2 linked regions of the Allochromatium vinosum DSM 180 genome follow. The protein of the gene in region 1 interacts with the protein of each later gene in a pairwise test. Links are inferred from orthologs where the notes say so. Each region holds a gene or a part of one and is shown on either strand. Other genes may lie near its edges. The genes, in order: ftsB and ALVIN_RS00690.

Region 1 (14,372 bases):
GCCATCGGCCGCGCCATCGTGCCCTCCGGCGCCTCCACCGGCTCGCGCGAAGCGCTGGAACTGCGCGACGGCGACAAGTCGCGCTACAACGGCAAGGGCGTGCTGACCGCCGTGGCCAACATCCGCAGCGAGCTGCGCGAGGCCATCGTCGGTATGGACGTCGCCGATCAGACCGCGATCGACCGCTGCATGATCGAACTCGACGGCACCGACAACAAGGCCCGTCTCGGCGCCAACGCCCTGCTCGGCGTCTCGCTCGCCGTCGCCCATGCCGCCGCACAGGAAAAGGCCCTGCCGCTCTATCAGTCGCTCGCCAGCGGCCCCTACCGCCTGCCGGTGCCGATGATGAACATCATCAACGGCGGCGAACATGCCGACAACAGCGTCGACTTCCAGGAGTTCATGATCCTGCCGGTCGGCGCCGGCAGTATCCGCGAAGCCGTGCGCTACGGCGCCGAGGTCTTCCACGCGCTCAAGTCCGTCCTGCACGCTCGCGGTCTGGCCACGGCGGTCGGTGACGAGGGCGGCTTCGCGCCCGATCTGGCCTCCAACGAGGCGGCGATCGAGGCCATCCTCGAAGCCATCCACAAGACCGGCTTCAAGCTCGGCTCCGACATCTATCTCGGGCTGGACGTGGCCGCCTCCGAGTTCTATCAGGACGGTCAGTACGTCCTCAAGGGCGAGGGCCGTACCCTCAGCTCGGACGGCATGATCGACCTGCTGGAGCAGTGGGTGTCGAAGTATCCGATCCTCTCGATCGAGGACGGTCTGGCCGAGGGCGACTGGGACGGCTGGAAGCGCCTGACCGAGCGTCTGGGCGACAAGGTGCAGATCGTCGGCGACGACCTCTTCGTCACCAACACCCGCATCCTCCAAGAAGGCATCGACAAGGGCATCGCCAACTCGATCCTGATCAAGGTCAACCAGATCGGCACCCTGACCGAGACCCTGGAAGCCATCGCCATGGCGCACAAGGCCGGTTACACGGCAGTCGTCTCGCACCGCTCGGGCGAGACCGAGGACTCGACCATCGCCGATCTGGCGGTCGCCACGGGCGCGGGTCAGATCAAGACCGGCTCGCTGTCGCGTTCCGACCGCGTGGCCAAGTACAATCAGCTGATGCGCATCGAGGACCAGCTGGCCGACGAGGCTGTCTATGCCGGTCGCGATGCGTTCAAGTGGCTCTAAGGCCATCCGTCGGGGTCTCGGAGCCTGGCGTTCCCTGACCCTGAGTCGCATGGTTTTGCGTATGCACTGGCTGATCCTGGTGTTGATCCTGCTCCTGGGCGCGCTCCAGTACCGCCTCTGGGTTGGTGAGGGGAGTATCGCCGAGCTGCACAGTCTCAAGCGTGAGATCGCCTTCGAGGAGTCGGAGCTGGAGCGTCTGCGCACGCGAAATCGTGAACTCCAGGCCGAGGTCGACGATCTGCGCGAGGGTTCCGAAGCGATCGAGGAGCGCGCGCGCAGCGAACTGGGCATGATCAAACCCGGTGAGATCTTCATCCAGGTCATCGAGCGGCCTGCGCCAGTCAACCCTGAGGGCAAACCATGACGACACGACTCTGGGCCATTCTGCCGGCGGCCGGTGTCGGGCGGCGCATGGGCAGCGCCGTGCCCAAGCAATATCTGGAACTGGCCAGCCGCACCGTGATCGAGCACACGCTCGAACTCTTCGTCGACCACGCGCGCATCGCGGGCGTGGTGGTGGCGCTGGGCGTCGAGGACGGCTACTGGGAGGCGACCGCCTACGCCACTCATCCCAAGGTGCGGCGTGCGCCGGGCGGTGCCGAGCGCTGTCATTCGGTGCTCAATGCGCTCGCGGCTCTGGATGGGCAGGCCGACGCCGACGACTGGGTGCTGGTGCACGATGCCGCGCGTCCCTGTCTGCGTCTGGACGATCTCGAACGGCTGATCGACGGTCTGCTCGACGACGACGTCGGCGGTCTGCTCGGTATCCCGGTGCGCGACACCATGAAGCGCGCCGGGTCCGGTGAGCGCATCGACACCACGGTGGACCGTTCCAGTCTGTGGCATGCTTACACGCCGCAGATGTTCCGGCTCGGTCTGCTGCGGCGCGCACTGCACGAGGCGCTGGAGGCCGGCGATCTGGTCACGGACGACGCCTCGGCCATCGAACGTCTGGGACTGGCCCCGCGTCTGATCGAGGGCCATGCCGACAACATCAAGATCACGCGGGCCGAGGATCTGCCGCTCGCGCACTTCCATCTACAACGCCAGGGACGGATCTGACGAGGCTCCAGAATGTTGATTGGTCAGGGTTTCGATGCCCATCGTTTCGCGCCGGATCGCCGGTTGGTGCTCGGCGGGGTCGAGATCCCGCACGATCGGGGGATGCTCGCCCATTCCGATGGCGACGTGCTCATCCACGCCTTGTGCGACGCCCTGCTGGGCGCGGCCGGGCTGGGCGACATCGGACGCCACTTCCCGGACACGGACGCCGCCTATGCCGACATCGACAGCCGCATCCTGCTGCGGCGCGTGATCAACAGCCTGCGTGAGCGCGGTCTGCGCGTCCACAATGCCGACATGACGCTCATCGCGCAACAGCCCAAGCTGGCCCCTTACATCCCGGCCATGCGTGAGACCCTGGCCGCCGATCTGGAGTGCGATCCGTTGCGCGTCAATGTCAAGGCGACGACCATGGAGCACATGGGCTTCACCGGGCGCGGCGAAGGCATCGCAGCCTCGGCGGTGGTGCTGCTGGTCGAGGCGGACGGCTGAAGCACGCGATGTCCGATTCGACGCTTCCCCGCTGGACGACCTTCAACGATCTGCCGCGCGCCCATGGCGAGCCGCTCGGCTCGGGTCAGCTGCGTGTCGAACCCGAAGACTTCCAGGTCACGGAGGTGCTGGGCTTCGAGCCGGACGGGGAGGGCGATCACTGCCTGCTCTGGGTGCGCAAGACCGGCGCCAACACCGAATGGGTGGCGCGGCGGCTGGCGGCCACGGCGGGCGTGCCGCTCTCCACAGTCGGCTACGCCGGACTCAAGGACCGCTGGGCCGTCACCGAGCAGTGGTTCTCACTGCCGCGTCCCCGTGCCGGTGAACCCGAACCGGACTGGGGACCGCTGGCCGAGCAAGGCATCGAGGTGCTCGAAGTCCATCCCCATCGACGCAAGCTGAAGCGCGGTTCCCTGTCCGGCAACCGCTTTCGGATTCGGCTCCGTGACTGCCGGCTCGACCCGGCGGCACTCGACGCGCGTCTGGAATCCATCCGTGCGCGCGGCGTACCCAATTATTTCGGCGAGCAGCGCTTCGGCCATGACGATGGCAACCTCCATCGCGCTCATGCGTTGCTGACGGGCGCGGCCCGACGGGTGCCGCGTCATCAGCGCGGTCTCTGGCTCTCGGCGGCGCGCTCTCAGATCTTCAACGAACTGCTGGCCGAGCGCGTGCGCCGTGGCGACTGGGATCGGCTCCAGCCCGGCGACTGTCCGCAACTGGCCGGCCGTCATTCGTTCTTCCTCGCCGAGACCCTCGACGAGACTCTGCACGAACGCGTGGCGCGCTTCGATCTGCATCCAACGGGTCCGCTCTGGGGCCGGGGTGAGCTGCCGAGTCGTCTGGACGTGCAGGGATTGGAACACACCGTCGCCGCTGGGCTCGACCCCTGGCCTGAACGACTGGCCGGGCAGGGTCTGGAACAGGAGCGCCGTTCACTGCGTCTGATGGTGGCGGATCTGACGGCGGATCTGGCCGATGGCTGCCTGAGACTCGAGTTCGGTCTATCATCAGGCGCCTATGCAACCAGTGTGTTGCGCGAGATCGTCGACACTTTCGAGCAGCTTCAACGACGGGACGGTTCTGATGGCTAAATTACTGGTAGTGGACGATGAACCGATCAACCTCGAGATCATCGGTCATTGCCTGGAAGACGAGCATCAATTGGCCTTCGCCGAAGATGGTCTGGAGGCCTGGGCCATGCTGGAGGCCTCGCCACAGGCTTACGATGGCGTGATCCTCGATCGCATGATGCCGCGCATGGATGGCATGGAGGTGCTCAGGCGACTCAAGGCCGACAAGCGCTTTCGGGACGTGCCGGTCATCATGCAGAGCGCGGCCGACAGCTCCGAACAGGTCGCCGAGGGGCTGGCCGCCGGTGCTTGGTACTATCTGGCCAAGCCCTATGCACCCAAGGCGCTGCGCAGCATCGTCAGCGCCGCCCTGGACGATCGGCGCAATCGCAAGGATCTGGCCCAGATCGGCGGCCGGCTCCAGACGATCCTCGATCTGGCTGATCGGGCCAGTTTCCGCTTCCGCACGCTCGAAGAGGTCTCGGTCCTCTCCTCGACCCTGGCGCAGATGTGTCCCAATCCGGAGACAGTCGCCATGGGGCTGTCCGAACTCATGCTCAATGCCGTGGAGCATGGCAATCTGGGGATCGACTACGCCCAGAAGGGCCGCCTGATCGAGGATGGGCTCTGGCAGGATGAGGTCGAGCGTCGACTGGCCGAACCGGCTCAGAGCACGCGCCATGCCAGTGTCGAGCTGGAACGCGATCCCGAATGCCTGATTTTTACTATCCGTGATCAGGGGCTGGGTTTCGACTGGCAGCGCTATCTCGATCTGGACCCGGCGCGCGCCTTCGACAGCCATGGACGCGGCATCGCCATGGCGCGTCATCTGGCCTTCGCGCACATGGAGTATCGCGGCGCGGGCAACGAAGTCCGGGTCAGTGTGGCGCTGACCGATCCCACTGATAGCACGGCATGTGACGATGACTCGATCTGACGCGCGTCGTGCGCCCTGGATCGCCACACGCGATGACCATGGTGCTCCGAATCTGGCGCGGCTCGCCGACATCGCCCAGACGTTCGTCGCGCACGCGCCAGTCTGTGACGCCTGGACCCTGCGCCTGGTCGCCGAGACCACGGATCATCTGGAAGTCCGTCAGGGCGTGGTCGAGCCGAGCCTGATCGGCTGCTCGCTCGGCGCCATGGTCACGGTCGTCGAGGGCGCGGGCAGCGGCTATGCGGCCACTAGCGACCTGAGTCGGGCCGGACTCTGCGCCGCCGCCGAGCGTGCACGCGACTGGGCGCGCGTCCAGGCCCGGCTCGGACTCTTCGACGCCCGGCTCCAGCCGCCCGGCGCCACGGTCGCCGACTATCGCACCCCGGTCGAGGAATCCTGGGAGTCGCGTCCGCTGGCCGACAAGCTGGCGCTGCTCCAGGCGGCCAATCAGGCGCTGGACATCGACGAGCGCATCCAGGACTGGTCAGCCTGGCTGACCCACCGGCGCGTCGAGCAACTCTTGATCGGCAGTGCCGGCGCCCGCGTGACCCAGGTGCTCGACTATGTCCATCCGGGCGTTCAGGTGGTGGCCAATGCCGGCAGCCAGACCCAGCGTCGCCATGGCGGCGGGGCCGATGGCGGGCTTCAGGGCGGACTGGAGAATCTGGTCCGGCTCGGTTTCCTGGAAGACGCCACACGTCTGGCCGAGGAAGCCATCGCCCTGCTCGATGCGCCCGAGTGCCCGAGCGACGTGCGCGATCTCATCCTCATGCCCAATCAGATGGCGCTCCAGATCCACGAGAGCATCGGCCATCCGCTCGAACTCGACCGCATCCTCGGCGATGAGCGCAACTATGCCGGTACCAGCTTCGTCACGCCTGAGATGTTCGGTCACTATCGCTATGGCTCCGAGCTGTTGAACGTCACCCATGATCCGACCCTGCCGGGCGAGCTGATCTCGGTCGCGGCGGATGACGAGGGCACGCCCGCCGCCCGTGAGGTGCTGATCCGTGCCGGAATCCTGGAGCGTCCGCTCGGCGGTGCGCTGTCGCAGGCACGCTCGGGGCTGCCGGGGACGGCGACCAGTCGCGCCAGCGGCTGGGATCGTCCGCCGATCGACCGCATGGGCAATCTCAATCTGGAGCCGGGGCAGGGGAGTCTGGCCGATCTGGTCGGGCAGGTGGAGCGCGGCATCCTGATGGACACCAACCGCTCCTGGTCGATCGACGACAGTCGCAACAAGTTCCAGTTCGGCTGTGAGCTCGGACGCCTGATCGAGGATGGTCAGCTCAAGGGGCTGGTGCGCAATCCCGGTTATCGCGGGCTTTCGGCCGAGTTCTGGCGCAGTCTCGCCGGTGTCGGTGGACCCGAGACGCTGGGTGTCGGTGGTGTGCTCAACTGCGGTAAGGGTGAGCCGAATCAGGCCGTCTATGTCGGCCATGCCGCGCCGCCCTGTCTGTTCCGGCGGGTCGCGGTGTTCGGGGGTGGCGAATGACGCCGGAGGCCTTCTTCACGCTGGCCGAGCGGCTGTCGGCGGGGCTGACCGGCGACGAGGTGCTGTTCTGCAACCTGGGCGGTGAGGTCTCGGATTTCGTGCGGCTCAATCACAACCGGATGCGTCAGGCCGGTAATGTCCGTGCCGCCGGGTTGACGCTGACCCTGATCGACGGCGCGCGTCAGGCCGAGGCGGCGTTCGATCTGAGCGGCGATCCCGAGACGGATCTGGCGCTTGGCCGCACGCTGATCGGACGGCTGCGCGAACGGCTCGCCGTGCTGCCCGATGATCCTTATCTCCAGTATGCGACCGAGCCGAGTACCGGGATGGCGCACCAGGAGCCTCGGGCGCTGCCGCCGGCTGAGGAGGCCGTCGCGACCCTGATCGAGGCGGCCGAGGGGCTGGATCTGGTCGGGATCTGGGCCAGCGGACTCATCCGGACGGGGCTGGCCAGCTCGCTCGGTCATCGTCACTGGCATGAGCGTGCGAGCTTCAATCTCGACTGGAGCCTCTATCTCAGCGGCGACAAGGCGCTCAAGTCGAGCTACAGCGGTTTCGACTGGAACCCGGATGTCGTGCATGAGCGTCTGCGCACGATGCGCGCCGGTCTGGAGATTCTGCGCCGTCCGGCGCGCCGTCTCGATCCGGGGCGCTATCGGGCCTATCTCGCGCCCCCGGCGGTCGAGGAACTCATGGGGATGCTGGCCTGGGGCGGCTTCGATCTGCGTGACCACCGCACCCAGCAGACCCCGTTGCTCAAACTGGTCCGGGGCGAGTGCGCTTTCGACCCGCGCATCACGCTGCGCGAGGACCATGCACGGGGTCTGATGCCGGGATTCACGCCCGAGGGCTTCATCCTGCCGCCGTCCGTGACCCTGATCGACGCTGGGGCTTTCGGTGACTGTCTGGTGGATGCACGCAGTGGGCGGGAGTACGGCGAGCCGGTCAATGCCGCGTCCGGTTCGCCCGAGTCGCTGAGCCTGGAGCCGGGCGACCTGCCCGAATCCGAGGTGCTCGCCCGGCTCGACACCGGACTCTGGATCGGTCATCTCTGGTATTGCAACTGGTCGGACCCGAACGAGGCGCGCGTCACCGGCATGACGCGCTTCGGCACCTTCTGGGTCGAGGACGGCGAGATCCAGTGCCCGATCGATGTGATGCGCTTCGACGACAGTCTCTATGCACTGCTCGGCACGCGACTGGAAGCGCTCACGCGCGAGCGCGAGCTGCGGCTCTCGCCCGAGACCTACGAGGGGCGTTCGAGCGCCAGCGTTCTGCTGCCGGGCGTCCTCGTCTCCGGGATCGCGTTGACGCTCTGAGCGGATGCCATCCCGATTCCCCTCAACCAGCCGTATCCCCACAACGCCTTGAACCCACTCAAACGTCTCGCCTCGCAGACCGCCGTGTATGGTGTCAGCAGCGTCCTCGGGCGCTTTCTGAACTATCTGCTGGTTCCCTTCCTGACCTATACCTTCGCCCCGGCCGAGTATGGCGTGGTGGCCGAGTTCTATGCCTACATGGGCTTTCTGGCCGTGCTCCTGGCCTTCGGGCTGGAGACGGGCTATTTCCGCTTCCGTGCCGGCGGCGAGTGGCGGCCCGAGACGGTCTATGGAACGGTGTTCTCGTTCCTGGTACTGGTCAACGCGCTCTGCTTTCTGGCCTTCCTGCTCTGGAGCCAGCCGCTCGCCGCACTGCTGCGCCATGCCGAGCATCCCGAATACATCGGCTGGTGCGCGGCCATCCTGGCGCTCGACTCGATCGGAGCACTGGCCTTCGCCCGGCTGCGCGCCGAGGAGCGCGCCGGTTATTTCGCGACCATCAAGCTGATCGAGATCGGCGCCAATGTCGGTCTGACGATCTTTTTCATCTATGTCGCCCGTCAGGCGCATGAGGCCGATCCCGGGTCGCTGCTTGGCCGGCTCTGGGATCCGGACATCGGCATCGGCTATGTCTTCATCGCCAATCTGGCGGCGAGTGCGCTCAAGCTGCTGCTGCTCACGCCTCAGTTCGTCAGCGGACTCGGCGCCTTCGACACTGGACTCTTCAAGCGGCTCATCCGCTATTCGCTGCCGATGGTGGTCATCGGCATGGCCGGCATCGTCAACGAGATGCTCGACCGGGCGGCGCTCAAGTATCTGCTGCCCCACGACGACGCGACCAACATGGCGCAGCTCGGCATCTACAGCGCCTGTTACAAGCTCTCGATCCTGATGTCGCTGTTCATCCAGGCGTTCCGCTATGCCGGCGAGCCCTTCTTCTTCAGCTATGCCAAGCGGCACGACGCCGGGCGGACCTATGCCGTCGTGCTCAACTGGTTCGTGCTCTGCTGCGTCTTCCTGTTCCTGCTGGTGACGCTCTACATCGACGTCTTCCAGTACTTTGTCGGCGCTGATTATCGCTCCGGGCTGGACGTGGTGCCGGTGCTGCTGCTGGCTAATCTGCTGCTCGGCGTCTATGTCAATCTCTCGATCTGGTACAAGCTCACCGACCGCACCCTCATGGGGGCGGGCGTCTCACTGATCGGCTCGGCGATCACCATCGGACTGCTGTTCTGGTGGGTGCCGGTCCACGGTTACATGGGCGCGGCCTGGGCGCATCTGGTCTGCTATGGGACGATGGTGGTCCTGTCCTACGCACTCGGGCGACGCTACTACCCGGTGCCCTACGATGTCTGGCGCGTGCTGGGTCATATCGCCTTTGGCATCGGACTCTATCTGGCCAGCCGCTGGCTGGTGACGGAACAGGGCTGGCACTGGCTCGTGGCGGGTACGGTCTGTATGGCGGCCTTCTTGGTCGTGGTCGGCTGGGAGGCGTGGCGGTTGCGGCGAGGGGCGTCGGCCATCCCTGGCGTCTGACGCCGGTGCTCAGATCTTGTATTGATGCACCAGTCCCATCAGTCTTCCGGCGAGATCCTCCAGATGACTGGTGGCGCCCACCACGTCGTCGGTGCTCTGGAGCGTCTGGACCGAGAGATGACGGATGCTCTCGACGTTGCGGTTCATCTCCTCGACCACGGCGCTCTGTTCCTCGGCGGCGGTGGCGATCTGGTCGCTCATGTCGTTGATGTGCTCGACCGACTGGGTGATGGCCTCCAGTGAGTGATCGGTTTCATTGGCCTCCAGCACGCTCTGCTCGGCCTGTTCCTGGCCGCGCTGCATCATGGACACCGCACTGCGCGCGCCCTGCTGCAAGCGCGCGATCATGTCCTGGATCTCCTGAGTCGATTCCTGGGTGCGTTGCGCCAGGGCGCGCACTTCGTCGGCGACCACGGCGAAACCGCGTCCCTGTTCACCGGCGCGCGCGGCCTCGATGGCCGCATTCAGAGCCAGCAGGTTGGTCTGACCGGCGATGCCGCGAATGACATCGAGGATCTTGCCGATGTTCGCCGACTCGATCTCGAGCTGGTGAATGGTCTGGGCCGCCTCGCCCACGCCTTCGGCCAGTTCGCGGATACCGTCGACGCTGTGACGCACCACCATGCGGCCTTCCCGTGCCTTGTGACTGGCTTGGTGCGCGGCATCGGCGGCGGCCGTGGTGTTGTTGGCAACCTCGGCGACCGTGGCCGACATCTCGTTCATGGCCGTGGCGACCATGTCGGTCTCCTGGTGCTGCTGTTCCATCAGGTTGTGGGTCGAATTCGACGCCTGAGCCAGTTGCGCGGCCGCCGAGGCGACACCGGTCGCCGACTCCTGGATGTTGCCCATCACAGTAGCGAGGCGCGCCTGGAGCATCTTGATCGCCTGCAGGATCTCGGCGGTCTCATTGTTGTCCTGGACCAGGATCGGTGAGCTGAGATCGCCGGCGGCGATCTTTTTGGCCACGTGCACCGCCTCGTGGATATGCTTGAGGATGGCGTGGGCGCTGATCCGGGCCAGGATCAACGCCAGAATCAGCGTACCGATGCCGACCCAGAGATTGCCCAGCCAGGCGGCCAGGATCGCCCCCAGTCCAACCACGCCAAAGGCGGCGCTCAACCAGGCTGTATGACTGAACTCCGGGATGAGCCGGTTTGGCAGATCCTCCAGATTGCGCGCACGCACGCGGGCATAGAGCCGTTCGGCGGTCTCGATCTGGGCGCGCGTCGGCTTGGTGCGTACCGACTGATAACCGACCAGGGTCTCACCCTCGTAGACCGGGGTGACATAGGCGTCCACCCAGTAGTGATCGCCGTTCTTGCAGCGATTCTTGACGATGCCGCGCCAGGGTTTGCCCTTCTTGACCGTATCCCAGAGATTCTTGAAGGCCGCCGGCGGCATGTCGGGATGCCGGATGACGTTGTGATTGACGCCGATCAACTCATGCTCGCTGAAGCCGCTGATCTCGATGAAGGGTTTGTTGCAATAGGTGATGACACCCTTGATATCGGTTGTGGAGACGATGATCCAAGACGCTGGGTAGTCGTATTCTTTTTGCGTGACCGGCAGATTGATCTTCATGTGGGGTGCAGGCGCGGCTGAGCGTTGGTTGATGGATGTTGAGCGCCATCCCTGAGTGAGCGTTGTCCGTCGCGACCAAATCACGCATCCCGTTCCCCGAACAATGGGGGGCGGGATGGGGCGGACCGTGAGTTTGGCGTGGGCCGAATGGAACGCATGTTAGCGCAACCAGGCTTAGGCCGTTAGTCGGACGTAGGACTTTGGATCTCTGGCGTGGCGCTCGCGTCGCCGACGGGTTTTCCGGATGCGTTCATCCCGGAGCGGTTTACAATGGAGGGGCCATCAAATACCGGAACCCTCGCTTCATGAACCCAGAAAAGGTCGTCTTCGGCTTCTTCATCGTACTCGCCCTGACGCTCAACTTCGGCTTCTTCGTCGGCGAGATCGACAACCCCGATCACCATCACGCCTGGGAGCTGTTCTTCGTGGTGGTCGTCAACATGATCGCCACCGTGCTCAAGTTCGGCGACCGCACCCAGATGGGGGCCGTGCTGCTGGCGACCAGTCTGGTGGCCATGCTGCAACTGCTGGCCGCGTCGCTGATCTGGACCATCGCGGCCCATGCCACCGAGACCGGCCTGACGCCTTCGATCATGGCCAGCATCGTCTCGCTCTCGGGCGGCGCCATGATCGCCAACGTAGTCTCGGTGGTGCTGCTGGTCATCGAGACCGTGCTGCTGCGGCGCTGAGCGATCGAATGTCGAGCGGCTGAACCTTGGACACCATCTTCTTTCTCGTGCTGCGGCGTATGCGTACGCCGCTGCTGACGCTGATCGTGGTCTATGCGATCGCCATGGCCGGGCTGGCGCTCATCCCGGCCCAGGATGCCGATGGGCAGCCGACGGCGATGAGTCTCTTCCATGCCTTCTATTTCGTCAGCTACATGTCGACGACCATCGGGTTCGGTGAGCTGCCCAACGCGTTCACCGATGCCCAGCGGATCTGGGTCTCGCTGTCGGTGTTCTTCACCGTGGCGGTGTGGATCTATGCCATCGGCAACCTGATCACGCTTCTGCAGGACAGCACGCTCCAGCGCGCCATCGCCGAGCGGCGCTTTCGCACCCTGGTGCGACGGCTCGGTGTGCCCTTCTATCTGGTCTGCGGCTATGGCCAGACCGGCAGTGCCCTGGTGCGCGGTCTCATGGAGCGCCACATCCAGTCGGTCGTGATCGATGTCGATCCGGAGCGCATCAGCCTGCTGCAACTCGACAACCAGCGCGAATACGTACCCGCGCTCTGTGCCGATGCCCGCAGTCCGCAGGCGCTGGAGGCGGCCGGACTCAAGCATCCGCTGTGCCGGGGCGTGGTGGCGCTCACCAACGTCAACGAGGCCAATCTCAAGATCGCCATCGCTGCCAAGCTGCTGCATCCTGAAGTCAAGGTCATCTGTCGCGCCGACTCCCACGAGGTCGAGGCCAACATGGCCTCTTTTGGCACCGATCACATCTATGATCCCTTCGATGCCTTCGCGTCCTATATCGCGTTTTCGATCCAGTCGCCGTGTCAGACTCTGTTGATCGACTGGCTCTCGGGGCGTGGCGGTGAGGAACTCGATGAACCCAGGTATCCGCCGCGCCAGGGGCGCTGGGTCATCTGCGGCTACGGGCGCTTCGGCAAGGCCATGTACAAGCACCTCAAGGCTCGGGGATTCGAGCTGTCGGTCATCGAGGCCGAGCCGCACAAGACCGGCATCCCCACCGAGGGCGTGGTGCACGGACGTGGCACCGAGGCCGTCACCCTCGAACAGGCCCGGATCCGTCAGGCCGTCGGGCTGGTGGCGGGAACCGATCAGGACGCCGACAATCTATCCATCATCATGACCGCGCTGGCACTCAATCCCGATCTGTTCGTGATCGCGCGCGAGAACCACATCCAGAATCAGGAGCTCTTCGATCGGGTCGGCGCCCAGGCGATCATGAATCCGAGCACCATCATCGCGCACCGCATCCGCATGCGTCTGATCACGCCGCTGCTGTCGGATCTGTCCCGGCTGGCGCGTCTCCAGCGCGACGAAGCCTGGGCCAGTCAGCTCATCAGCCGCATCATCGCCCTGGTCGATGGGCGCAAACCCTATGTCTGGGAGGTGAGCCTCGACACGATGCAGGCTCCGGCGATCCAGGACGCCACGCGCCGGGGACAGACCATCACGCTCGGAACCCTCCTGCGCGACCCGCTCGAACGTGAACGAACCCTGCCGGCGATTCCGCTGCTGTTGATCCAGGGCGAAGAACGCCGACCGCTGCCCGCGCTCAAGGCGCCGATCGGTCCGGGCGACCGCCTGCTCTTCTGCGGGCGTGAAGAAGCACGCTGGCGCATGGATTGGGTGCTGTGCAACATCCATGCACTGCGTTATGTCATCGACGGCGAGAGCCGGCGCGAAGGACCGGCCTGGCGCTGGCTCGCCGCCTGGCAGTCGCGGTTGAGGGGCGTATAGACCACTAAAACGAAGAGGATGGAGTAATGCACGCAATCATGACACGACTCGGCCAGGACCATGCGCGACTGAGCCGGGTACTCGACCTGCTCGAAGAATTGCTCGACCGTTTTCACGACGGTCAGGAACCCGATTACGAGCTCATGGACGAACTGCTCGAATACATGGACAGCTATGCCGACATCGTCCATCACCCGATCGAGGATCTGATCTTCCAGCGTCTGCTCGACAAGGGCGTCGAGCCGTCTGAGGTCTTCAGCATCCCCATGCGCCAGCATGCGGGACTGAGCCAGTTGGCCAAGGATTTCCGCCAGTCGCTGCTGGGAATCCTGAGTGAGGAGGTGTTGCTGCGCGAAGATGTCGAGGCCGCCGGTCGCGCGCTGGTCGGCAACCAGCGCGGCCATCTGATCCAGGAGGAGCGCGAAGCCTTTCCGCTGGCGATCGAACACCTGACCGAAGCCGACTGGGCCGAGATCGAGGCTGCGGCGCCGGCGGTCGAGGACCCGTTGTTCGGGGCGCCCGATCCGCAGCGTTTCAAGGCGCTCTATCGTCAACTCGTCGAGCAGGTTCAACCCTGATCGCCTCGGCGGCGATCGCCGACGGCGACAGGAGCACGACATGCACGCGACCACGACCGCACTGAAGTCACCGCCCTGGCTGGAGAACGCCGAAGGCCGGCCGAGGCGCATCGGCGTCGAGATCGAGATGAGTGGTCTCAAGCTCGATGCGCTGGCCGCCGAGGTGGCCGATTTCTTCGGACTCGACATCCGCGAGCGCGGCCGCTACGAGCGCGTGCTGCACGGCGACCCGGCGGGCGACTGGGTGGTCGAACTCGACTACGACCTGCTCAAGCGGCTCGGCCGTCAGGAGCGCACCGACGCGACCCTGGCCGACGAAATCGGTCGCTCGGCCGAGGAGATGCTGGCCTGGGCCGCCGAGGCCATGGTTCCGGTCGAGCTGGTCGGCCCGCCGCTGCCGCTCCAGCGGCTGGGTGAGGTCGAGGCGCTGATCGCGCGGTTGCGCGCGGCCGGGGCCAAGGGCACCTCCGACGCCCTGGTCAACGCCTTCGGACTCCAGTTCAACCCCGAGGTGCCGGACACCGGGGCGCCCGTTATCACAGCCTGTCTGAAGGCGTTCCTGTGTCTGTCCGACTGGCTGGTCGCACGGGCCGACATCGATCTCACGCGCCGCGTCACCAGCTATGTCGATCCCTTTCCGCTCGATTATGTGCGTCGCGTGATCGCGCCCGACTACT
Region 2 (14,433 bases), 310 kb from region 1 along the record:
GCGTATGCGCGTCGATGCCCCAGTCGCTCCGGGAGTAGCGATAGTCCAGGTGCAACGCCGCCTTGAAGGCGGTGAAATAGTGGTTGTAGCGTGCGAGCAGATTCCACTGACGACGGCTGTCGGGACGCGACTCGTCGATTGCTGCGTTGGTCGACAGCAGATAAACGTTCTTGTAGGGATCGGTCAGATAGCCCTGATCGTAGCCGAGGGTCAGATTGATTTGCAGCAGATCGTTGCGACCGAGCACCTGGGTCAGTCCCAGCAGGATTTGATGCGCGTCCTTGTCCCCGGAAAAATCGGGTTTGTTGAGTGGCGAAAAGGTATCGGAGGCCAGGCTGTAACCAAACGCCAGGGTGGTCAGCTTGTCGTTGATCTCGCGGCGCAGATCCAGTGACAAGAACCGCGAATCATAGTCCTGCTCGCGAGAGACTCCGGCCCCCAGTCCCAGGCTGGTATCGCCGCGATAGTAGTTGAGCTTGAAATCCCCGGCGCTACGCACGTCCTGGAAGGTGTCCTCCAGCATGACCTGCCGGGCCGAGCCGAGACGGCAGTCACCCGTGTTCAACGGCGGTCGCTCGGGGCGCGTCCCGCTGGGTTCGGCGTTACCGGACGCGCCGCTGACACTGATGACCGGCGCGGTGAAGACACGACCGTCCTGGCAGCGGATCTCGGGGACATTGTAGATGGGCGAGGCACCGGAGATGGTGTCGCGGACCGCGTTCAACGTGAGGTCCAGGGCGTCCCCGAGCGGCAGCACGAGGCTCTGCTTGAGACTCTCGACACGCATCCGCTCGCCGCCCTCCTCGTAGTGGAAATAGCCGACATCCCATTGGCGCTCCATCGGGCCGGCGGCCTGCACACTGGACGCCAGTCCCGGCAGCGCGAGTGCCGCGCTGGTCAGGGCCGAGATTGTCTTGTTGATTCCCGGTGCTCCGCCAGCGGCCGTGCGTACCGCTGAGGATCTCCGGACAGGGCGAGTGCCGTCGCCGCATTCAGCCGACGCCGTGATCGAACGCGGCCGGTCAGTTGCAGCCACAGCCACCTCCACCGACGCCATAGCCGCCGCTGACGGATTCCTTGGAGAAAAAGACGTGCTGGCGGAAACTCGCCTCCAGTGGATAGGGTTCCAGCGCCATCTCGGGACGCGCGAGATGACCGCGCTCCCAGGGCGCGACCTGGGTCGCGCAGCCGGCCAGCAAGGGCGTCAGGAGCATCAGGGATCTGGACAGGCGGCGCGCGTTCATGGCGTCGATCAGCGCTCGGAGAGCAGTGATTCGATCCGGGCACGCAGACCGGCTGCATCACTGGTCTTGAAACCTTCGTGGACCTCCCGGATACGCCCCTGGCGATCGATCAGATACGAGGTCGGCATGCCTCGGACTGCGTAGAGACGCGGACACTTGCCGGCCGGATCGGCGCCGATGGTGAACCGGACCGGATGCTGTTGCAGGAAGTCCAGGGCTTCCTGACGCTCTTCGTCCAGATTGATGGCGATGACCTCGAATCCACGCCCGCCCAACTCCGACTGCCACTGGTCGAGAACAGGAAAGGACTTGGCGCAGGGAATGCACCAGGATGCCCAGAAATCGAGGTAGACCACCTTGCCGGGGAAGGCGGCCGGATCGACGCTGGACTGGCCCGTCAGCGTTTGTACGCGACAGCCGGGGGCGGGTGCATTCAGCTCTGCGGCCTGAGTCGCCATGGAGCCGAAGGCCAGCAAGCACAGTGTGAGGGCTGTGATCTTCATCCGATCCTCCGCCAGAAAACAGCGCTTTTCAGGGGATTATGAATCGAGCGTGGGAGGACGCCTATTCAGCCCCCACTCGTGTTCGACGGGCGTCGACGGACACGGCCCAGGTCGACAGTCGAACAATGGCCCCAATCGGCCGAAAATCCAAGTCTAGCGCGCCGGCCACAGTCCCCGGATGGCGGCGATTCCCTGGGCGCCATGCTGGAAGGCGTCGTCCAGATCGTCCGTCGTCAGCCCGCCGAGCGCATAGACCGGCAGCGGCACGAGGTCGACCCAAGCGGCAAAAGTGTTCCAGCCGAGCGGGCTGGTCTCGGGATGGCTGGCCGTGGGTTTGACGGGCGAGAGCAGCGCGTAATCCAGACCCAGGTCGACCGCGCGGGCCAATTGGACCGGATCATGGCAGGATGCGCCGACCAGTTCGCTCGATCGGCCTGGACGCTCGCGGAGCGTCATCAATACCTGACTGTTCAGATGCAGACCATGACGCGGAACGCTCGCGACCTCGGCGGGATCGCGATTGAGCAGCAGTTTCGCGCCCGTTCGGTCACAGAGATCACAGGCCGCCTGCGCCAGATGCACATAGTCGTTCGCTGAAAGCTGGTGCGCGCGCAGTTGCACCAGACGCGCACCGGTCTCCAGAGCACGCCCCAGACGCGCCAGGAACGCATCGGGCCGGTCTGGTTCCTCGCCCGTGATCAGCATGAGCGGCGGCAGACGCAGCGAGGTGATGATGGGGCGGTCGGCGGCGGGAAAGGCGGCGGGATCCATCTCCTCGGGCGCCAGCCAGTCGAGCGGCTGGCCCTCACGTCCGTGTGGAACGCCCGCATAGTCGTCCACCCGATGCACGTCGAGCAGGATATGGCGATCGCCATAGTCGTGATGAACGCGGATCAGCGGACGGCTGGCGCGCACCTGGATGCCGAGTTCCTCGGCGAGTTCGCGCGCCAGACCGGCTTCGGGCGACTCGCCCGGTTCCAGCTTGCCGCCCGGAAACTCCCAGAGTCCGCCCTGATGCACATGATCGGGGCGCTTGCCGACCAGGATGCGCCCGCTCGCGTCGGCGATGGCGCCGGCCATGACATGGATGATTTCAGGCATGGGCGCGACTCCAGAGCGTCCGTCAGACGGCCGAAGCCGCGCCCATTCCGCGATCAACTCCGATATTCGGCGTTGATGCGCACATAGTCGTAGGAGAAGTCGCAGGTGAGCACTTCGGCGTCCACCGTGCCGCGACCGAGCGCGACCCGGATCAGGATCTCGGACTCGGCCATGACAGCAGCGCCGGCCTGTTCGGTGTAATCCGCCGCGCGACCGCCCGCTTCGACGATGCGCACCTCGCCGAGCCAGATGTCGACATCCTCGATGACTAGATTCTCGACACCGGCCCGCCCCACGGCGGCCAGAATCCGCCCCCAGTTGGGATCGGAGGCGAAGAGCGCGGTCTTGACCAGCGGCGAGTGGGCGATGGTATAGGCCACGCGCCGTGCCTCGTCGCGATCGCGCGCCTGCTCGACGCGCACCGTCACCAGCTTGGTCGCGCCCTCGCCGTCGCGCACGATGGCGGTGGCCAGTTCGACGCAGACCGACTCGACCGCCGCTTGCAGGGCCGCATAGTCAGTGCTGGTCTCATCGACGATGGGCGCATTGCCGAGCGCCCCGGTCGCGGCCAACACGCAGGCATCGTTGGTCGAGGTGTCGCCGTCGATGCTGATGGCATTGAACGAGCGATCGGCCGCCGCCTTGAGACAGCCTTGCAGCACCTCGGGCGCCACGGCGGCATCGGTGGCGATGAAGGCGAGCATGGTCGCCATGTCGGGACAGATCATGCCCGCGCCCTTGGCGATGCCGGTGATGGTCGCCTGACGCCCGTCGATCTCAAAGGTCCGCGAGCAGAGCTTCGGCACGGTGTCCGTGGTCATGATGGCGCGCGCCGCGTCCGGCCAGGCCGCCGCCTCGAACCGCTCCAGAAGTGCCGGCATGGCGGCTTCGAACCGCGCGACCGGCAGCGGCTCGCCGATCACGCCGGTCGAGAAGGGCAAGACCTCCTCGGGCCGACAGCCCGCCGCCTCGGCGAGCGCGGCGCAGCAGGCGCGCGTGTCGTCGAGTCCGCGCGCGCCGGTGCCGGCATTGGCGTTACCCGAGTTGACGAGCAGATAACGCGGCGCGGTCTGGCTCAGATGATGACGCGCCAGCATCACCGGCGCAGCACAGAAGGCATTGCGGGTGAAGACGGCGGCGGTCGTCGCGCCTGGAGCCAATTCGAGCGCAAGCAGATCGTCGCGCCCCTGATAGCGGATACCCGCCCCAATGGTCGCCAGACGCACGCCCGGAACCGGGAGAAAGGACAACTCGGTCTTGTTCTCGCTCATGACGTCATACGCCCTTCAGTCGACCTTGCCGCAGCACTGCTTGTATTTCTTGCCCGAACCACAGGGACAGGGTTCGTTGCGCCCGACCTTGCGCCCGTCGCGCACATAGGGATGATGATCCTCTTCGGCCCGACTCCGGCCACCCGTCGACTCGGACGACTCCTCGTCACCCTCGCCGAAGCCCTCGAAGACATCGTGCTTGAACTCGAACCCCTTGGGCGCGGGTTCCGGCGTGCGCCGAGCCGCGAAGTCGGCCTCCACACCGGCCTGGATCTCCAGCTTGGCGAGCGTCGTCACCACATCCTGCTTGATACCCGCAAGCATGGCCGAGAACATCAGGAACGCCTCGCGCTTGTACTCCTGCTTGGGGTTCTTCTGCGCATAACCGCGCAGATGGATACCCTGGCGCAGATAGTCCATCGCGGCCAGGTGGTCCTTCCAGTGGCTGTCGAGCGTCTGGAGCATGACCGCGCGCTCGACCTGGCGCATATTGGCCGTACCGATCAGATTCTCGCGTTCCTGGTAGCGCTGAGCCAGCGCGTCCTGAATGCGGCGGCGCAGGGTCTCCTCGTGCAGGTCGTGATCCTGGTCGAGCCAGCTCTGGATCGGCCAGTCACCGCCGAAGTGCTCGACGAGCGCCTCTGAGAGTCCGGCGATGTTCCACTGCTCCTCCAGGCTGTCGGGCGGAATATAGATGTCGATCAGCCCCTTGAGCACGTCGGCGCGCATGGCCTCGACGGTCTCGGAGACGTCGAGCGCATCCATCAGATCGCGGCGCTGACGATAGATGACCTTACGCTGATCGTTGGCGACATCGTCGTATTCGAGCAGCTGCTTGCGAATGTCGAAGTTGCGACCCTCGACCTTGCGTTGGGCGTTCTCGATCGCCTTGGTCACCCAGGGATGCTCGATGGCCTCGCCCTTCTGCATCCCGAGGCGCTGCATCATCTTGCCGACCCGGTCGGAGGCGAAGATACGCATCAGGTTGTCTTCGAGCGACAGATAGAAGCGCGAGGAGCCGGGATCGCCCTGACGCCCCGAACGGCCGCGCAACTGGTTGTCGATACGCCGCGACTCGTGACGCTCGGTACCGACCACATGCAGACCGCCGGCCTGGATGACCTGCTCGTGACGCGCCTTCCAGGCCGCGCGCAGTGCCGCGTGATCGGCGTTCGGGCCAGCCTCTTCCAGCTCGGCCTCCAGATTGCCGCCGAGCACGATGTCGGTCCCGCGACCGGCCATGTTGGTGGCGATGGTCACGGCACCCGGACGTCCGGCCTGGGCGATGATGCCGGCCTCGCGTTCGTGCTGCTTGGCGTTGAGCACCTCGTGGGCGATGCCGGCCTTCTTGAGCAGACCCGAGACCAGCTCGGAGGTCTCGATCGAGGCCGTACCGACCAGCACCGGCTGACCGCGCTGCACGCAGTCCTGCACATCGGCGATGATCGCCTCGTATTTCTCCTGCGGGGTCAGATAGACCAGATCGCCGCGATCGTCGCGCACCATCGGCTGGTTGGTCGGGATGACGACGACCTCCAGGCCGTAGATCTGCTGGAACTCGAACGCCTCGGTATCCGCCGTGCCGGTCATGCCCGAGAGCTTGGGATAGAGCCGGAACAGGTTCTGGAAGGTGATCGAGGCCATGGTCTGGTTCTCGGGCTGGATCGGCACCCCTTCCTTGGCCTCGACCGCCTGATGCAGACCTTCCGACCAGCGCCGTCCGGGCATGGTGCGCCCGGTGAACTCGTCGACGATGATGACCTGACCGTCGCGCACGATGTACTCGACGTTCTTCTGGAACAGCGTGTGGGCGCGCAGGGCGGCATAGACATGGTGCATGAGCACGATGTTGCCCGGATCGTAGAGTCCGTCGCCCTCTTCCAGCAGACCGATCTCGACGAGCATCTGCTCGACCTTCTCGTGCCCTTCTTCACTCAGATAGACCTGACGGACCTTCTCGTCGACCGAGAAATCGCCCGGCCCGAAGTCCGGCTGGCCCTCTTCGTTGGTGATGGGCGCCTGACGGGTGAGCCTGGGGATGAGCGTGTCGATCTGCTTGTAGAGATCCGTGCTGCCCTCGGACGGCCCCGAGATGATGAGCGGCGTGCGCGCCTCGTCGATCAGGATGGAGTCGACCTCGTCGACGATGGCGTAGAACGGATCGCGCTGCACACGCTGCTCGGGCGTGAACGCCATGTTGTCGCGCAGATAGTCGAAGCCGTATTCGTTGTTGGTGCCGTAGGTGATGTCGGCGCCATAGGTCTCGCGCCGGGTGCAGGGGCGCAGATGACGATGGCCCTGACCGGCCTCCAGCTCGAACTCGGGATCGAACAGATAGGAGGCCATGTCCGGCCCCAGTCCGCCCGAGGAATTGATGACGCCAACCGACAGCCCCAGGAAGTGATAGAGCCGCCCCATCCAGGCCGCGTCGCGCCGTGCCAGATAATCGTTGACGGTGACGACGTGCACGCCCTGGCCGGGCAGCGCGTTGAGATAGGCCGCCAGCGTGGCCACCAGGGTCTTGCCCTCACCGGTGCGCATCTCGGCGATCTTGCCGCTGTTGAGCACCATGCCGCCGACGAGCTGCACATCGAAGTGCCGCATCCCGAGCACGCGCTTGCCGGCCTCGCGCACGACCCCGAAGGCTTCGGGCAGCAGATCGTCGAGCGTCGTGCCCCCGGCCAGACGCTCGCGGAACTCGACGGTCTTGGCCGCGAGTGCCTGATCCGAGAGCTGCGCCAGTTCGGGCTCGAGCGCGTTGATGCGCGCCACCGTCTTCATCAGTGATTTGACCAGCCGCTCGTTGCGGCTGCCGAAGAGCTTCTTGAATGGATTGAACATCGCGGGATTCTTTAAGAGAGCCTGACGCGGAAAGCGGCGGATGATAACGGATTTCGCTGCGAACCGCGTCTGGGAATGCGCCCGAGGCGCGGGCGTTTGGCCGTGGAGACAGTCGGTCAGCGCAGCACGTCGGCCCTGGCGAGACGCTGGGCCGGCTGGCTACGCAGATAGGGCATGGGATCGACCGCCCGTCCGTTGCGGATCACCTCGAAATGCACATGCGGTCCGGTCGCCGTCCCGGTCGAGCCGACGGTCGCGATCTGCTGGCCCTGCCGGATCAGATCACCCTCACGGACCAGATTGGCGGTATTGTGCGCATAGCGCGTCACCAAGCCATCGCGATGACGGATGTCGACCAGATTGCCGTAGCCATTGCGACGCCCGCTGAAGACCACGAGACCATCGGCAACGGCCAGGATGGGGGAGCCGCGCTTGGTGGCGAAATCGACGCCCTCATGGAACTGACGCGTATTGCGAACCGGATGCACCCGGACGCCATAGGGGGAGCTGATGTAGCCGGAACGCACCGGCCAGCCGCCAAGTTGCGCGCCGGCGGCCCTCGGCTGCTGTTCCAGAACCCGGTCGGCGAGCCGGTCGAGCTTGCGCTCACGATCCTGCACCAGCACCACGAGCGTCGACAATTCGTCGGCCAGCTCCTTGATGGTGTAATCGCGGGCCATGGCCGTCTCGGGACCACCGCGCGGCGGTGCGTTCACGAAGTCGAACTCATCGGGATCGAGTCCCGAGACCTGGACCAGACGCTCGCCGAGCGCATTGATCCGCAGGAGTTCGGCCTGCATTTCGCCCAAACGGGCGGCAATGGCGCCGATCTCGCCGGAATCCGTTACCGACGGGTTGACGGGCACGGTTTCCATGGCGATGCTAGTGCGACCGGGTGCGCCGGCGCGATCACCGATCCAGAATCCGAATCCAACCCCGGCCAGGGCAAAACTGGAGACGGCCGAGAGCATGACCAGAGTCTGGCCGCGTTGAGTTTTTTTGCGAGCGATGTGGGGCATGACTGATCTCTTCTACTGGTCAGGCTCGACGCCAGGCGCGGCCGACGTCGGGCATGGCCCCGAGTCCCGTCCAGCTCCACAGGGGCGGGCGATACGACGGGTCGGTCTCGGGAAGTGTGGGAGAGGCTTGAGCGAAAAGAGGATGTTGCGATGAGACTGCGTTTTCGACACATCCGTGATCACCTGAGTCATCACGGATTCGCGCGCGAACGGCTCGAACAGGACCGACGCGAACAGACGCTCGTCGCCGAGATTCGGGCGCTTCTGCCTGGAAAGCTTGGCGCGCACTGCCTGGACCTGAGAATCGCCGATGGTCGCCTGACCCTGTTTCTCGATTCAACGGCATGGCTGACGCGCGCACGTTTTTTAGCGGGTGAGATTTTGACATCGCTGAAATCTTACCACGTCGACGCGGTCGGATTTCAGGTCAGACTGCCGGAGCGCGAATCGCCCAGGCGGGACGTAGCGAGCCGGCGTGCCCAGCTGTCGGAGACGGCGACGAGACATCTGCTCGAGGCGGCGGACCATCAGCGCGATCCATGCCTGAGCGAGGCACTCAGGCGACTCGCGCGGCATGGTCCGCGCGCGACGCCCGAGGGGCTGGATTGATCAGAGCGCCGGCACCGGCTGGGCATAACAGATCGGCGCGGCGGCAGAGTCCTCGAACACGACCTCTTCCCAGGCCGCTTCCTCGGCGACGAGTGCACGCAGCAGCAGATTGTTGAGCGCATGTCCGGACTTGTGGCCCTCGAAGGCGCCGATCAGGGTATGGCCCAGCAGATAGAGGTCGCCGATGGCATCCAGAATCTTGTGCCGGACGAATTCGTCTTCGTAGCGCAGACCCTCCTCGTTGAGGATGCGGTACTCATCGACCACCACGGCATTGTCCAGACTGCCGCCAAGGGCCAGATTCTGCTGGCGCAGCGCCTCGATGTCGCGCAGGAAACCGAAGGTCCGGGCCCGACTCAGCTCACGCACGAAGGACGCGGTCGAGAAATCGATCTCGGCCTGATTCGAGCGCGCCTGGAAGGCTGGATGGTCGAACTCGATCGAGAAGTTCACCTTGAAGCCGTCATAGGGCGTGAAGCGCGCGAACTTGTCGCCGTCGCGGACCTCGACCGGGCGCTTGATGCGGATGAAGCGCTTGGCCTTGGACTGCTCCTCGATCCCCGCCGATTGCAGCAGAAAGACGAAGGGCGCAGCGCTGCCGTCCATGATCGGCACCTCGGCGGCGGCCAGATCCACATAGGCGTTGTCGATCCCCAGACCGGCGAAGGCCGAGAGCAGGTGCTCGATGGTCGAGACCCGCACATCGCCATTGACCAGGGTGGTCGACAACCGCGTATCGCCGACGTTGAAGGGCGTGGCGGCGATGGTGACAGGTTGATCCAGATCGATGCGACGAAAGACGATCCCCGTATCGGGCGCAGCCGGGCGCAGGGTCAGCTCGACCTTCTCGCCCGTATGCAGGCCGACCCCGGTCGCACGGATGGCGTTCTTCAATGTGCGCTGCTTGAGCATCGATTCGGGATCTCCCATCGCAATCCACGACGGCCGTCAGGCGATCGGCCAGCCGTTCGACTCGGACACGGGCATCAACGCCTCGGATCCTTCTGATATCGCCCCACGCCCCCAGACAAAGAGGCGCTGGCGATAATCATATTAGGGTTTTCCCGAAATTTTTTCAAGCTCGACGACAAAAAAAGCAGGATGACTTTGTTTTGCCTAGAGTTATCGATACAGGGAAAGTCCTGATCAATCCGCTTGACGACGCAGGAACGCCGGGATGTCCAGGTAATCCAGGTCGTTGTCTTCGCTCTTGTCGGACGCGGCGGGCGTCGCTCCCCCCTTGCGATAGATGGCCGGACGACGATCCATCTCACGATAATCCGGGGCTGAGCTGTCCGAGTCCCCCGTGATCAGGCGCATCGCCGGCTCGCCCGCCGTGCGCTTGACCTTGACGCGCCGGTCGCCGAGTCCGGTGGCCACCACGGTCACGCGCAGTTCGTCCTCCAGCTCCGGATCGACCACGGTGCCCACGACCACGGTGGCGTCGTCGTCGGCAAAGTCGCGCACCGTGTTACCGACCTCGTCGAACTCGCCGATGGTCAGGGTCATGCCGGCGGTGATGTTGACCAGGATGCCCTTGGCGCCGGCCAGATCGATGTCTTCCAGCAGCGGACTCTTGATGGCGGCCTCGGCGGCCTCGCGCGCGCGGTTCTCGCCGCGCGCCGAGCCGGTACCCATCATGGCCACGCCCATGTTGGACATGACGGTCTTGACGTCGGCGAAGTCGACGTTGATCAGACCGCGACAGGTGATGAGTTCGGCGATGCCCTGGGTGGCGTTGAGCAGAACGTCGTTGGCGGCCTTGAAGGCGTCGAGCAGGCTCATGTCCTTGCCCAGCACCGCCAGCAGCTTTTCGTTGGGGATGGTGATGAGCGAGTCGACGTGCTGGGCCAGCTCCGTGATGCCTTCCTCGGCGATGCGTCGACGTCTGGTGCCCTCGAAGGGGAAGGGCTTGGTGACCACGGCGACGGTCAGGATGCCGAGTTCCTTGGCGACCTGAGCCACGATGGGCGCGGCACCCGTGCCCGTACCGCCGCCCATGCCGGCGGTGATGAACACCATGTCCGCTCCCTCCAGGGCCTCCTGGATGCGGTCGCGATCCTCGAGCGCCGCGTGCCGACCGACGTCCGGATCGGCGCCCGCGCCCAGTCCCTTCGTGATGCCGGCGCCCAGCTGCAGGATGGTCTTGACGTTGGAGTGACGCAGTGCCTGTGCATCCGTGTTGGCACAGATGAAGTCCACGCCCTCGATGGTCGAGGCCACCATGTGATTGACCGCGTTGCTGCCACCACCACCGACACCGATGACCTTGATGACGGCATTCTGACTGTGAGTATCCATCAATTCAAACATTTGATCTGCTCCCAGGCGCACCCCATGCGCCACCATAAACCTTGAATTCTAGCCGTGGACTCACGTCCAACGACCCCCCCGACTCGGTCGACGCGCTCGACACGCACCGACCGACCAACAAACTCGAACCGGTCTCGATAGGGAGTTGCCCCCATCGATCGAATCAGAAATTCCCTTGGAACCAATGGCGCAAACGAACCAGCATTCCCTTCAACCCTGGAGTGTCGGACGGCTCCGGACGACGCGAGAAGCGATGCTGACGTGCATACATCAAAAGCCCCACGCCCGTGGAATGGGCCGGATTGTCGACGACCTCCGACAGACCCAGCACGCGATTGGGCACCCCCAGCCGCACCGGCATGTGGAACACTTCCTCGGCCAGCTCGATCAGTCCGCGCATCTTGGCGCTGCCGCCGGTCAGGACCACACCGCCGGCGATCACGTCCTCAAAACCGCTGCGACGCAACTCGTTGTGCAGCAGGGTCAGCAACTCCTCGTAGCGCGGCTCGACGACCTCGGCCAGGGTCTGGCGCGAGAGCCGCCGCGGCGGCCGGTCACCGATGCTCGGCACCTCGATGTTGTCTCCATTGGCCGCCAGTTGGGTCAGGGCGCAGGCGTGCTGGATCTTGATCTGCTCGGCGTGCTGGGTCGGCGTGCGCAGTGCCACGGCGATGTCGTTGGTGACCTGATCGCCGGCGATCGGAATGACGGCCGTGTGCCGGATGGCGCCATCGGTGAAGACCGCCAGATCCGTGGTCCCGCCGCCGATGTCGACCACGCACACGCCCAGCTCCTTCTCGTCCTCGCCGAGCACCGCATAGCTCGAACTCAACTGCGCCAGCACCAGATCGTCGACCTCCAGCCCGCAGCGGCGCACGCACTTGACGATGTTCTGAGCCGCGCTGGCCGCGCCCGTGACCATGTGTACCCGCGCTTCCAGACGCACACCGCACATGCCGATCGGCTCACGGATGCCTTCCTGGTCGTCGATGATGAACTCCTGCGGCAGGATGTGCAGGATCTTCTGATCGGTCGGGATGGCCACGGCGCGCGCGGCCTCGATGACGCGATCGACATCGGCCTGGTTGACCTCGTGCTCCTTGATCGCGGTGATGCCGTGCGAGTTGAGACTGCGGATATGGCTACCGGCGATTCCAACATGGACCGAGTGGATCTCGCAATCGGCCATCAGCTCGGCGGCCTCGACCGCGCGCTGGATCGACTGCACGGTGGACTCGATGTCCACCACCACCCCCTTCTTGAGCCCGCGCGAGGGGTGGGTGCCGATGCCGATGATCTCGATCTGATCGTCGTCCTTGAGTTCGCCGACCAGACAGGCGATCTTCGAGGTTCCGATATCCAGACCCACCAGCAGACTCTTGTCGTTACGTCGCGACATCCAGATTTACCTTCGATTGCCCGCGCGCGCCGCCACGCGATCGGGATGCGCCCGGACCCCAGTGTCGGTATTCGGCGCCCATTTCACTGAAAAGCCATTGCTATAGCGTAGATCGACCGTCAGTGGCCGACCCGCCGCCTCCAGCTGGGACGCGCTCGCCAGATAGCGTGCCAGCCGTTCCTCCACCATCGTGGTCCCCAGACGCAGTTCGGCTCCCGAGGCGAGCTTGAGACGCCAGTCACCGCGCGGGTCGACCGACAGTCGCTGGATACCCCGGCCGACACGCTCGAGCGCGGCCTGCCACGCCTGATAACGGGCCGTGATCTCGGGCGCGCGTTTGTCGTCGCCCTCCAGCAGGGGCAGATTGGACGGAATGCTGCCACCCTGCGGACGGAAGACGATGCCATCGGCCGTCACCAGACCATCGAGACTCCAGCGCGCGATCGGCCGGTATTCCCGGACCTGCACCCGCAGGGTGTCCGGCCAGACCCGACGCAGCGTGGCCTGTCCGACCCAGGGCAGTTCCTCGGCGGTCTGCTTGAGATCGACCAGATCGGCCGTCAGGATACCGCCATGCAGTCGCTCGGTCAGCCGTTCCTGGAGTTGCTGCGAGGAGTGATGGTGCACTTCGCCCTCGATCTGAATGAGCCGAATCGGCAGGAGTGTCGGCTCCCAACGCAGAAACAGCCAGCCGGCACCGCCGAGCACGAGCAGGATCAGCACCCCGAGCAGGGCGCGCAGGCGCGTGCCCATCCGTGTTGGGCGAGCCGTCTGGCGAGTTTCGGTCTGGCTGGAAGCCGTGTTCACGTTCTAAAGACTCGTCTCGAGAATGCGCCAGACCAGGTCGTCGAAGTCGATCCCGGCCACACGCGCGGCCATGGGCACCAGGCTATGATCGGTCATGCCCGGAACCGTATTGATCTCCAGCAGGAAGGGCTGCCCTGTGCCGTCGAGCATCATGTCGACCCGACCCCAGCCGCTCGCCCCGACCACGTCGAAGGCTTCCAGGGCCAATGCGCGCAGACGCGCCTCGACCTCGGCGTCCAGTCCGCTCGGGCAGTGATAGCGGGTGCTGTCGGCGCTGTATTTGGCCTCGTAGTCGTAGAAGGCGTGCGGGGTCTCCAGACGGATCGTCGGTAACGCCTCATGACCGAGGATGGCGCAGGTGAGCTCCATGCCCTGAATCCAGCGCTCGGCCAGCACCAGCGAATCGAATTCGGCGGCCGCGCGCCAGGCGCGTTCCAGCCCCTCGACCGACTCCACACGCGCCATGCCGATGCTCGACCCCTCGTGCACCGGCTTGATCATGAGCGGAAAGCCCAGTTCAGCCGCCGCCGTCAGGTCGCTCTCGTCACGCAGCAGCACGAAGTCGGCCGTCGGCAGACCGCAGCCGGCCCAGGCCAGTTTACAGCGGTACTTGTCCATGCCGAGCGCCGAGCCGAGCACGCCTGAGCCGGTATAGGGCAGGCCGATGGTCTCCAGCGCACCCTGGATCTGGCCGTCCTCGCCGCCGCGTCCGTGCAGGATGATGAAGGCGCGATCGTAACCGCCGGTGCGCAGCCGCTCCAGGAGGGTTGCGTCCGGGTCGATCGGTTCGACGTCGACGCCGAGACGTTGCAGGGCTTCGTGCACCGCGCGTCCGCTCTTGAGCGAGATCTCGCGCTCGGCGGCCTGTCCACCCATCAGCAGGGCCACTTTACCGAAGCGTTCGGGTGCCCGGTTCATGTCAGTCGTCATGCCTGTTCTCCGGCGATACGCCGCACTTCGGGCATCAGGCGGATGCCGGTGTGACGTTCGACCGTCTCCTGTATCTGTTCGATCAGGCGGGCGATGTCGGTCGCCGTCGCTCCGCCCCGATTGATGATGAAATTGGCGTGGATCGAAGAGACCTCGGCCCCGCCGATGCGTGTACCCTTGAGTCCGAGCGAATCGATCAGACGTGCGGCATGGTCTCCCGGCGGATTGCGGAACACCGAGCCGCAGCTCGGCTGGCCGACCGGCTGGGTCGCGGCACGCTGGTCGAGCAGTTCGCGGATGCGCGCCAGACTCGCGGCGCCGTCGCCCGGCGTCAGCTCCAGTTCGGCGGCCAGGAACCACTCGCCCGCCGGTCCCCGGATCTCACGATAGGCCGGC

Evidence for each region.
Region 2: the proteins of ftsB (region 1) and ALVIN_RS00690 interact in binary tests that used the Escherichia coli proteins (3 or more experiments, as listed by UniProt). The link is inferred for Allochromatium vinosum DSM 180 from one-to-one orthologs.

Annotation. Positions count from the first base shown.
Region 1 is NC_013851.1:453,809-468,180, forward strand. What follows is about bases 208-2,900. They hold ftsB (cell division protein FtsB), read left to right. Parts: upstream 208-1,249; coding sequence 1,250-1,552; downstream 1,553-2,900. Other genes in these bases: eno (phosphopyruvate hydratase), read left to right, coding at 208-1,188; ispD (2-C-methyl-D-erythritol 4-phosphate cytidylyltransferase), read left to right, coding at 1,549-2,250; ispF (2-C-methyl-D-erythritol 2,4-cyclodiphosphate synthase), read left to right, coding at 2,263-2,742; truD (tRNA pseudouridine(13) synthase TruD), read left to right, coding at 2,751-2,900. Also shown: more of eno, read left to right, coding at 1-207; more of truD, read left to right, coding at 2,901-3,836; ALVIN_RS01970 (ATP-binding response regulator), read left to right, coding at 3,829-4,752; ALVIN_RS01975 (TldD/PmbA family protein), read left to right, coding at 4,739-6,247; ALVIN_RS01980 (TldD/PmbA family protein), read left to right, coding at 6,244-7,566; ALVIN_RS01985 (lipopolysaccharide biosynthesis protein), read left to right, coding at 7,615-9,102; ALVIN_RS01990 (methyl-accepting chemotaxis protein), read right to left, coding at 9,112-10,683; ALVIN_RS01995 (DUF6394 family protein), read left to right, coding at 10,989-11,372; ALVIN_RS02000 (potassium channel family protein), read left to right, coding at 11,399-13,117; ALVIN_RS02005 (hemerythrin domain-containing protein), read left to right, coding at 13,156-13,695; ALVIN_RS02010 (amidoligase family protein), read left to right, coding at 13,736-14,372. UniProt on the Escherichia coli protein: Essential cell division protein. May link together the upstream cell division proteins, which are predominantly cytoplasmic, with the downstream cell division proteins, which are predominantly periplasmic.
Region 2 is NC_013851.1:142,740-157,172, reverse strand. Bases 11,208-13,961 are described here. They hold ALVIN_RS00690 (cell division protein FtsQ/DivIB), read right to left. Parts: upstream 13,108-13,961; coding sequence 12,307-13,107; downstream 11,208-12,306. Other genes in these bases: ALVIN_RS00685 (D-alanine--D-alanine ligase), read right to left, coding at 13,111-13,961; ftsA (cell division protein FtsA), read right to left, coding at 11,208-12,300. In the rest of the region: ALVIN_RS16385 (DUF3570 domain-containing protein), read right to left, coding at 1-1,036; ALVIN_RS00740 (DUF4266 domain-containing protein), read right to left, coding at 1,023-1,244; ALVIN_RS00735 (TlpA family protein disulfide reductase), read right to left, coding at 1,253-1,747; ALVIN_RS00730 (Nudix family hydrolase), read right to left, coding at 1,901-2,848; bifunctional glutamate N-acetyltransferase/amino-acid acetyltransferase ArgJ, read right to left, coding at 2,902-4,119; preprotein translocase subunit SecA, read right to left, coding at 4,135-6,960; ALVIN_RS00715 (M23 family metallopeptidase), read right to left, coding at 7,077-7,979; ALVIN_RS00710 (DciA family protein), read left to right, coding at 8,130-8,588; lpxC (UDP-3-O-acyl-N-acetylglucosamine deacetylase), read right to left, coding at 8,589-9,500; cell division protein FtsZ, read right to left, coding at 9,735-10,901; more of ftsA, read right to left, coding at 11,065-11,207; more of ALVIN_RS00685, read right to left, coding at 13,962-14,037; murB (UDP-N-acetylmuramate dehydrogenase), read right to left, coding at 14,034-14,433. UniProt on the Escherichia coli protein: Essential cell division protein. May link together the upstream cell division proteins, which are predominantly cytoplasmic, with the downstream cell division proteins, which are predominantly periplasmic. May control correct divisome assembly.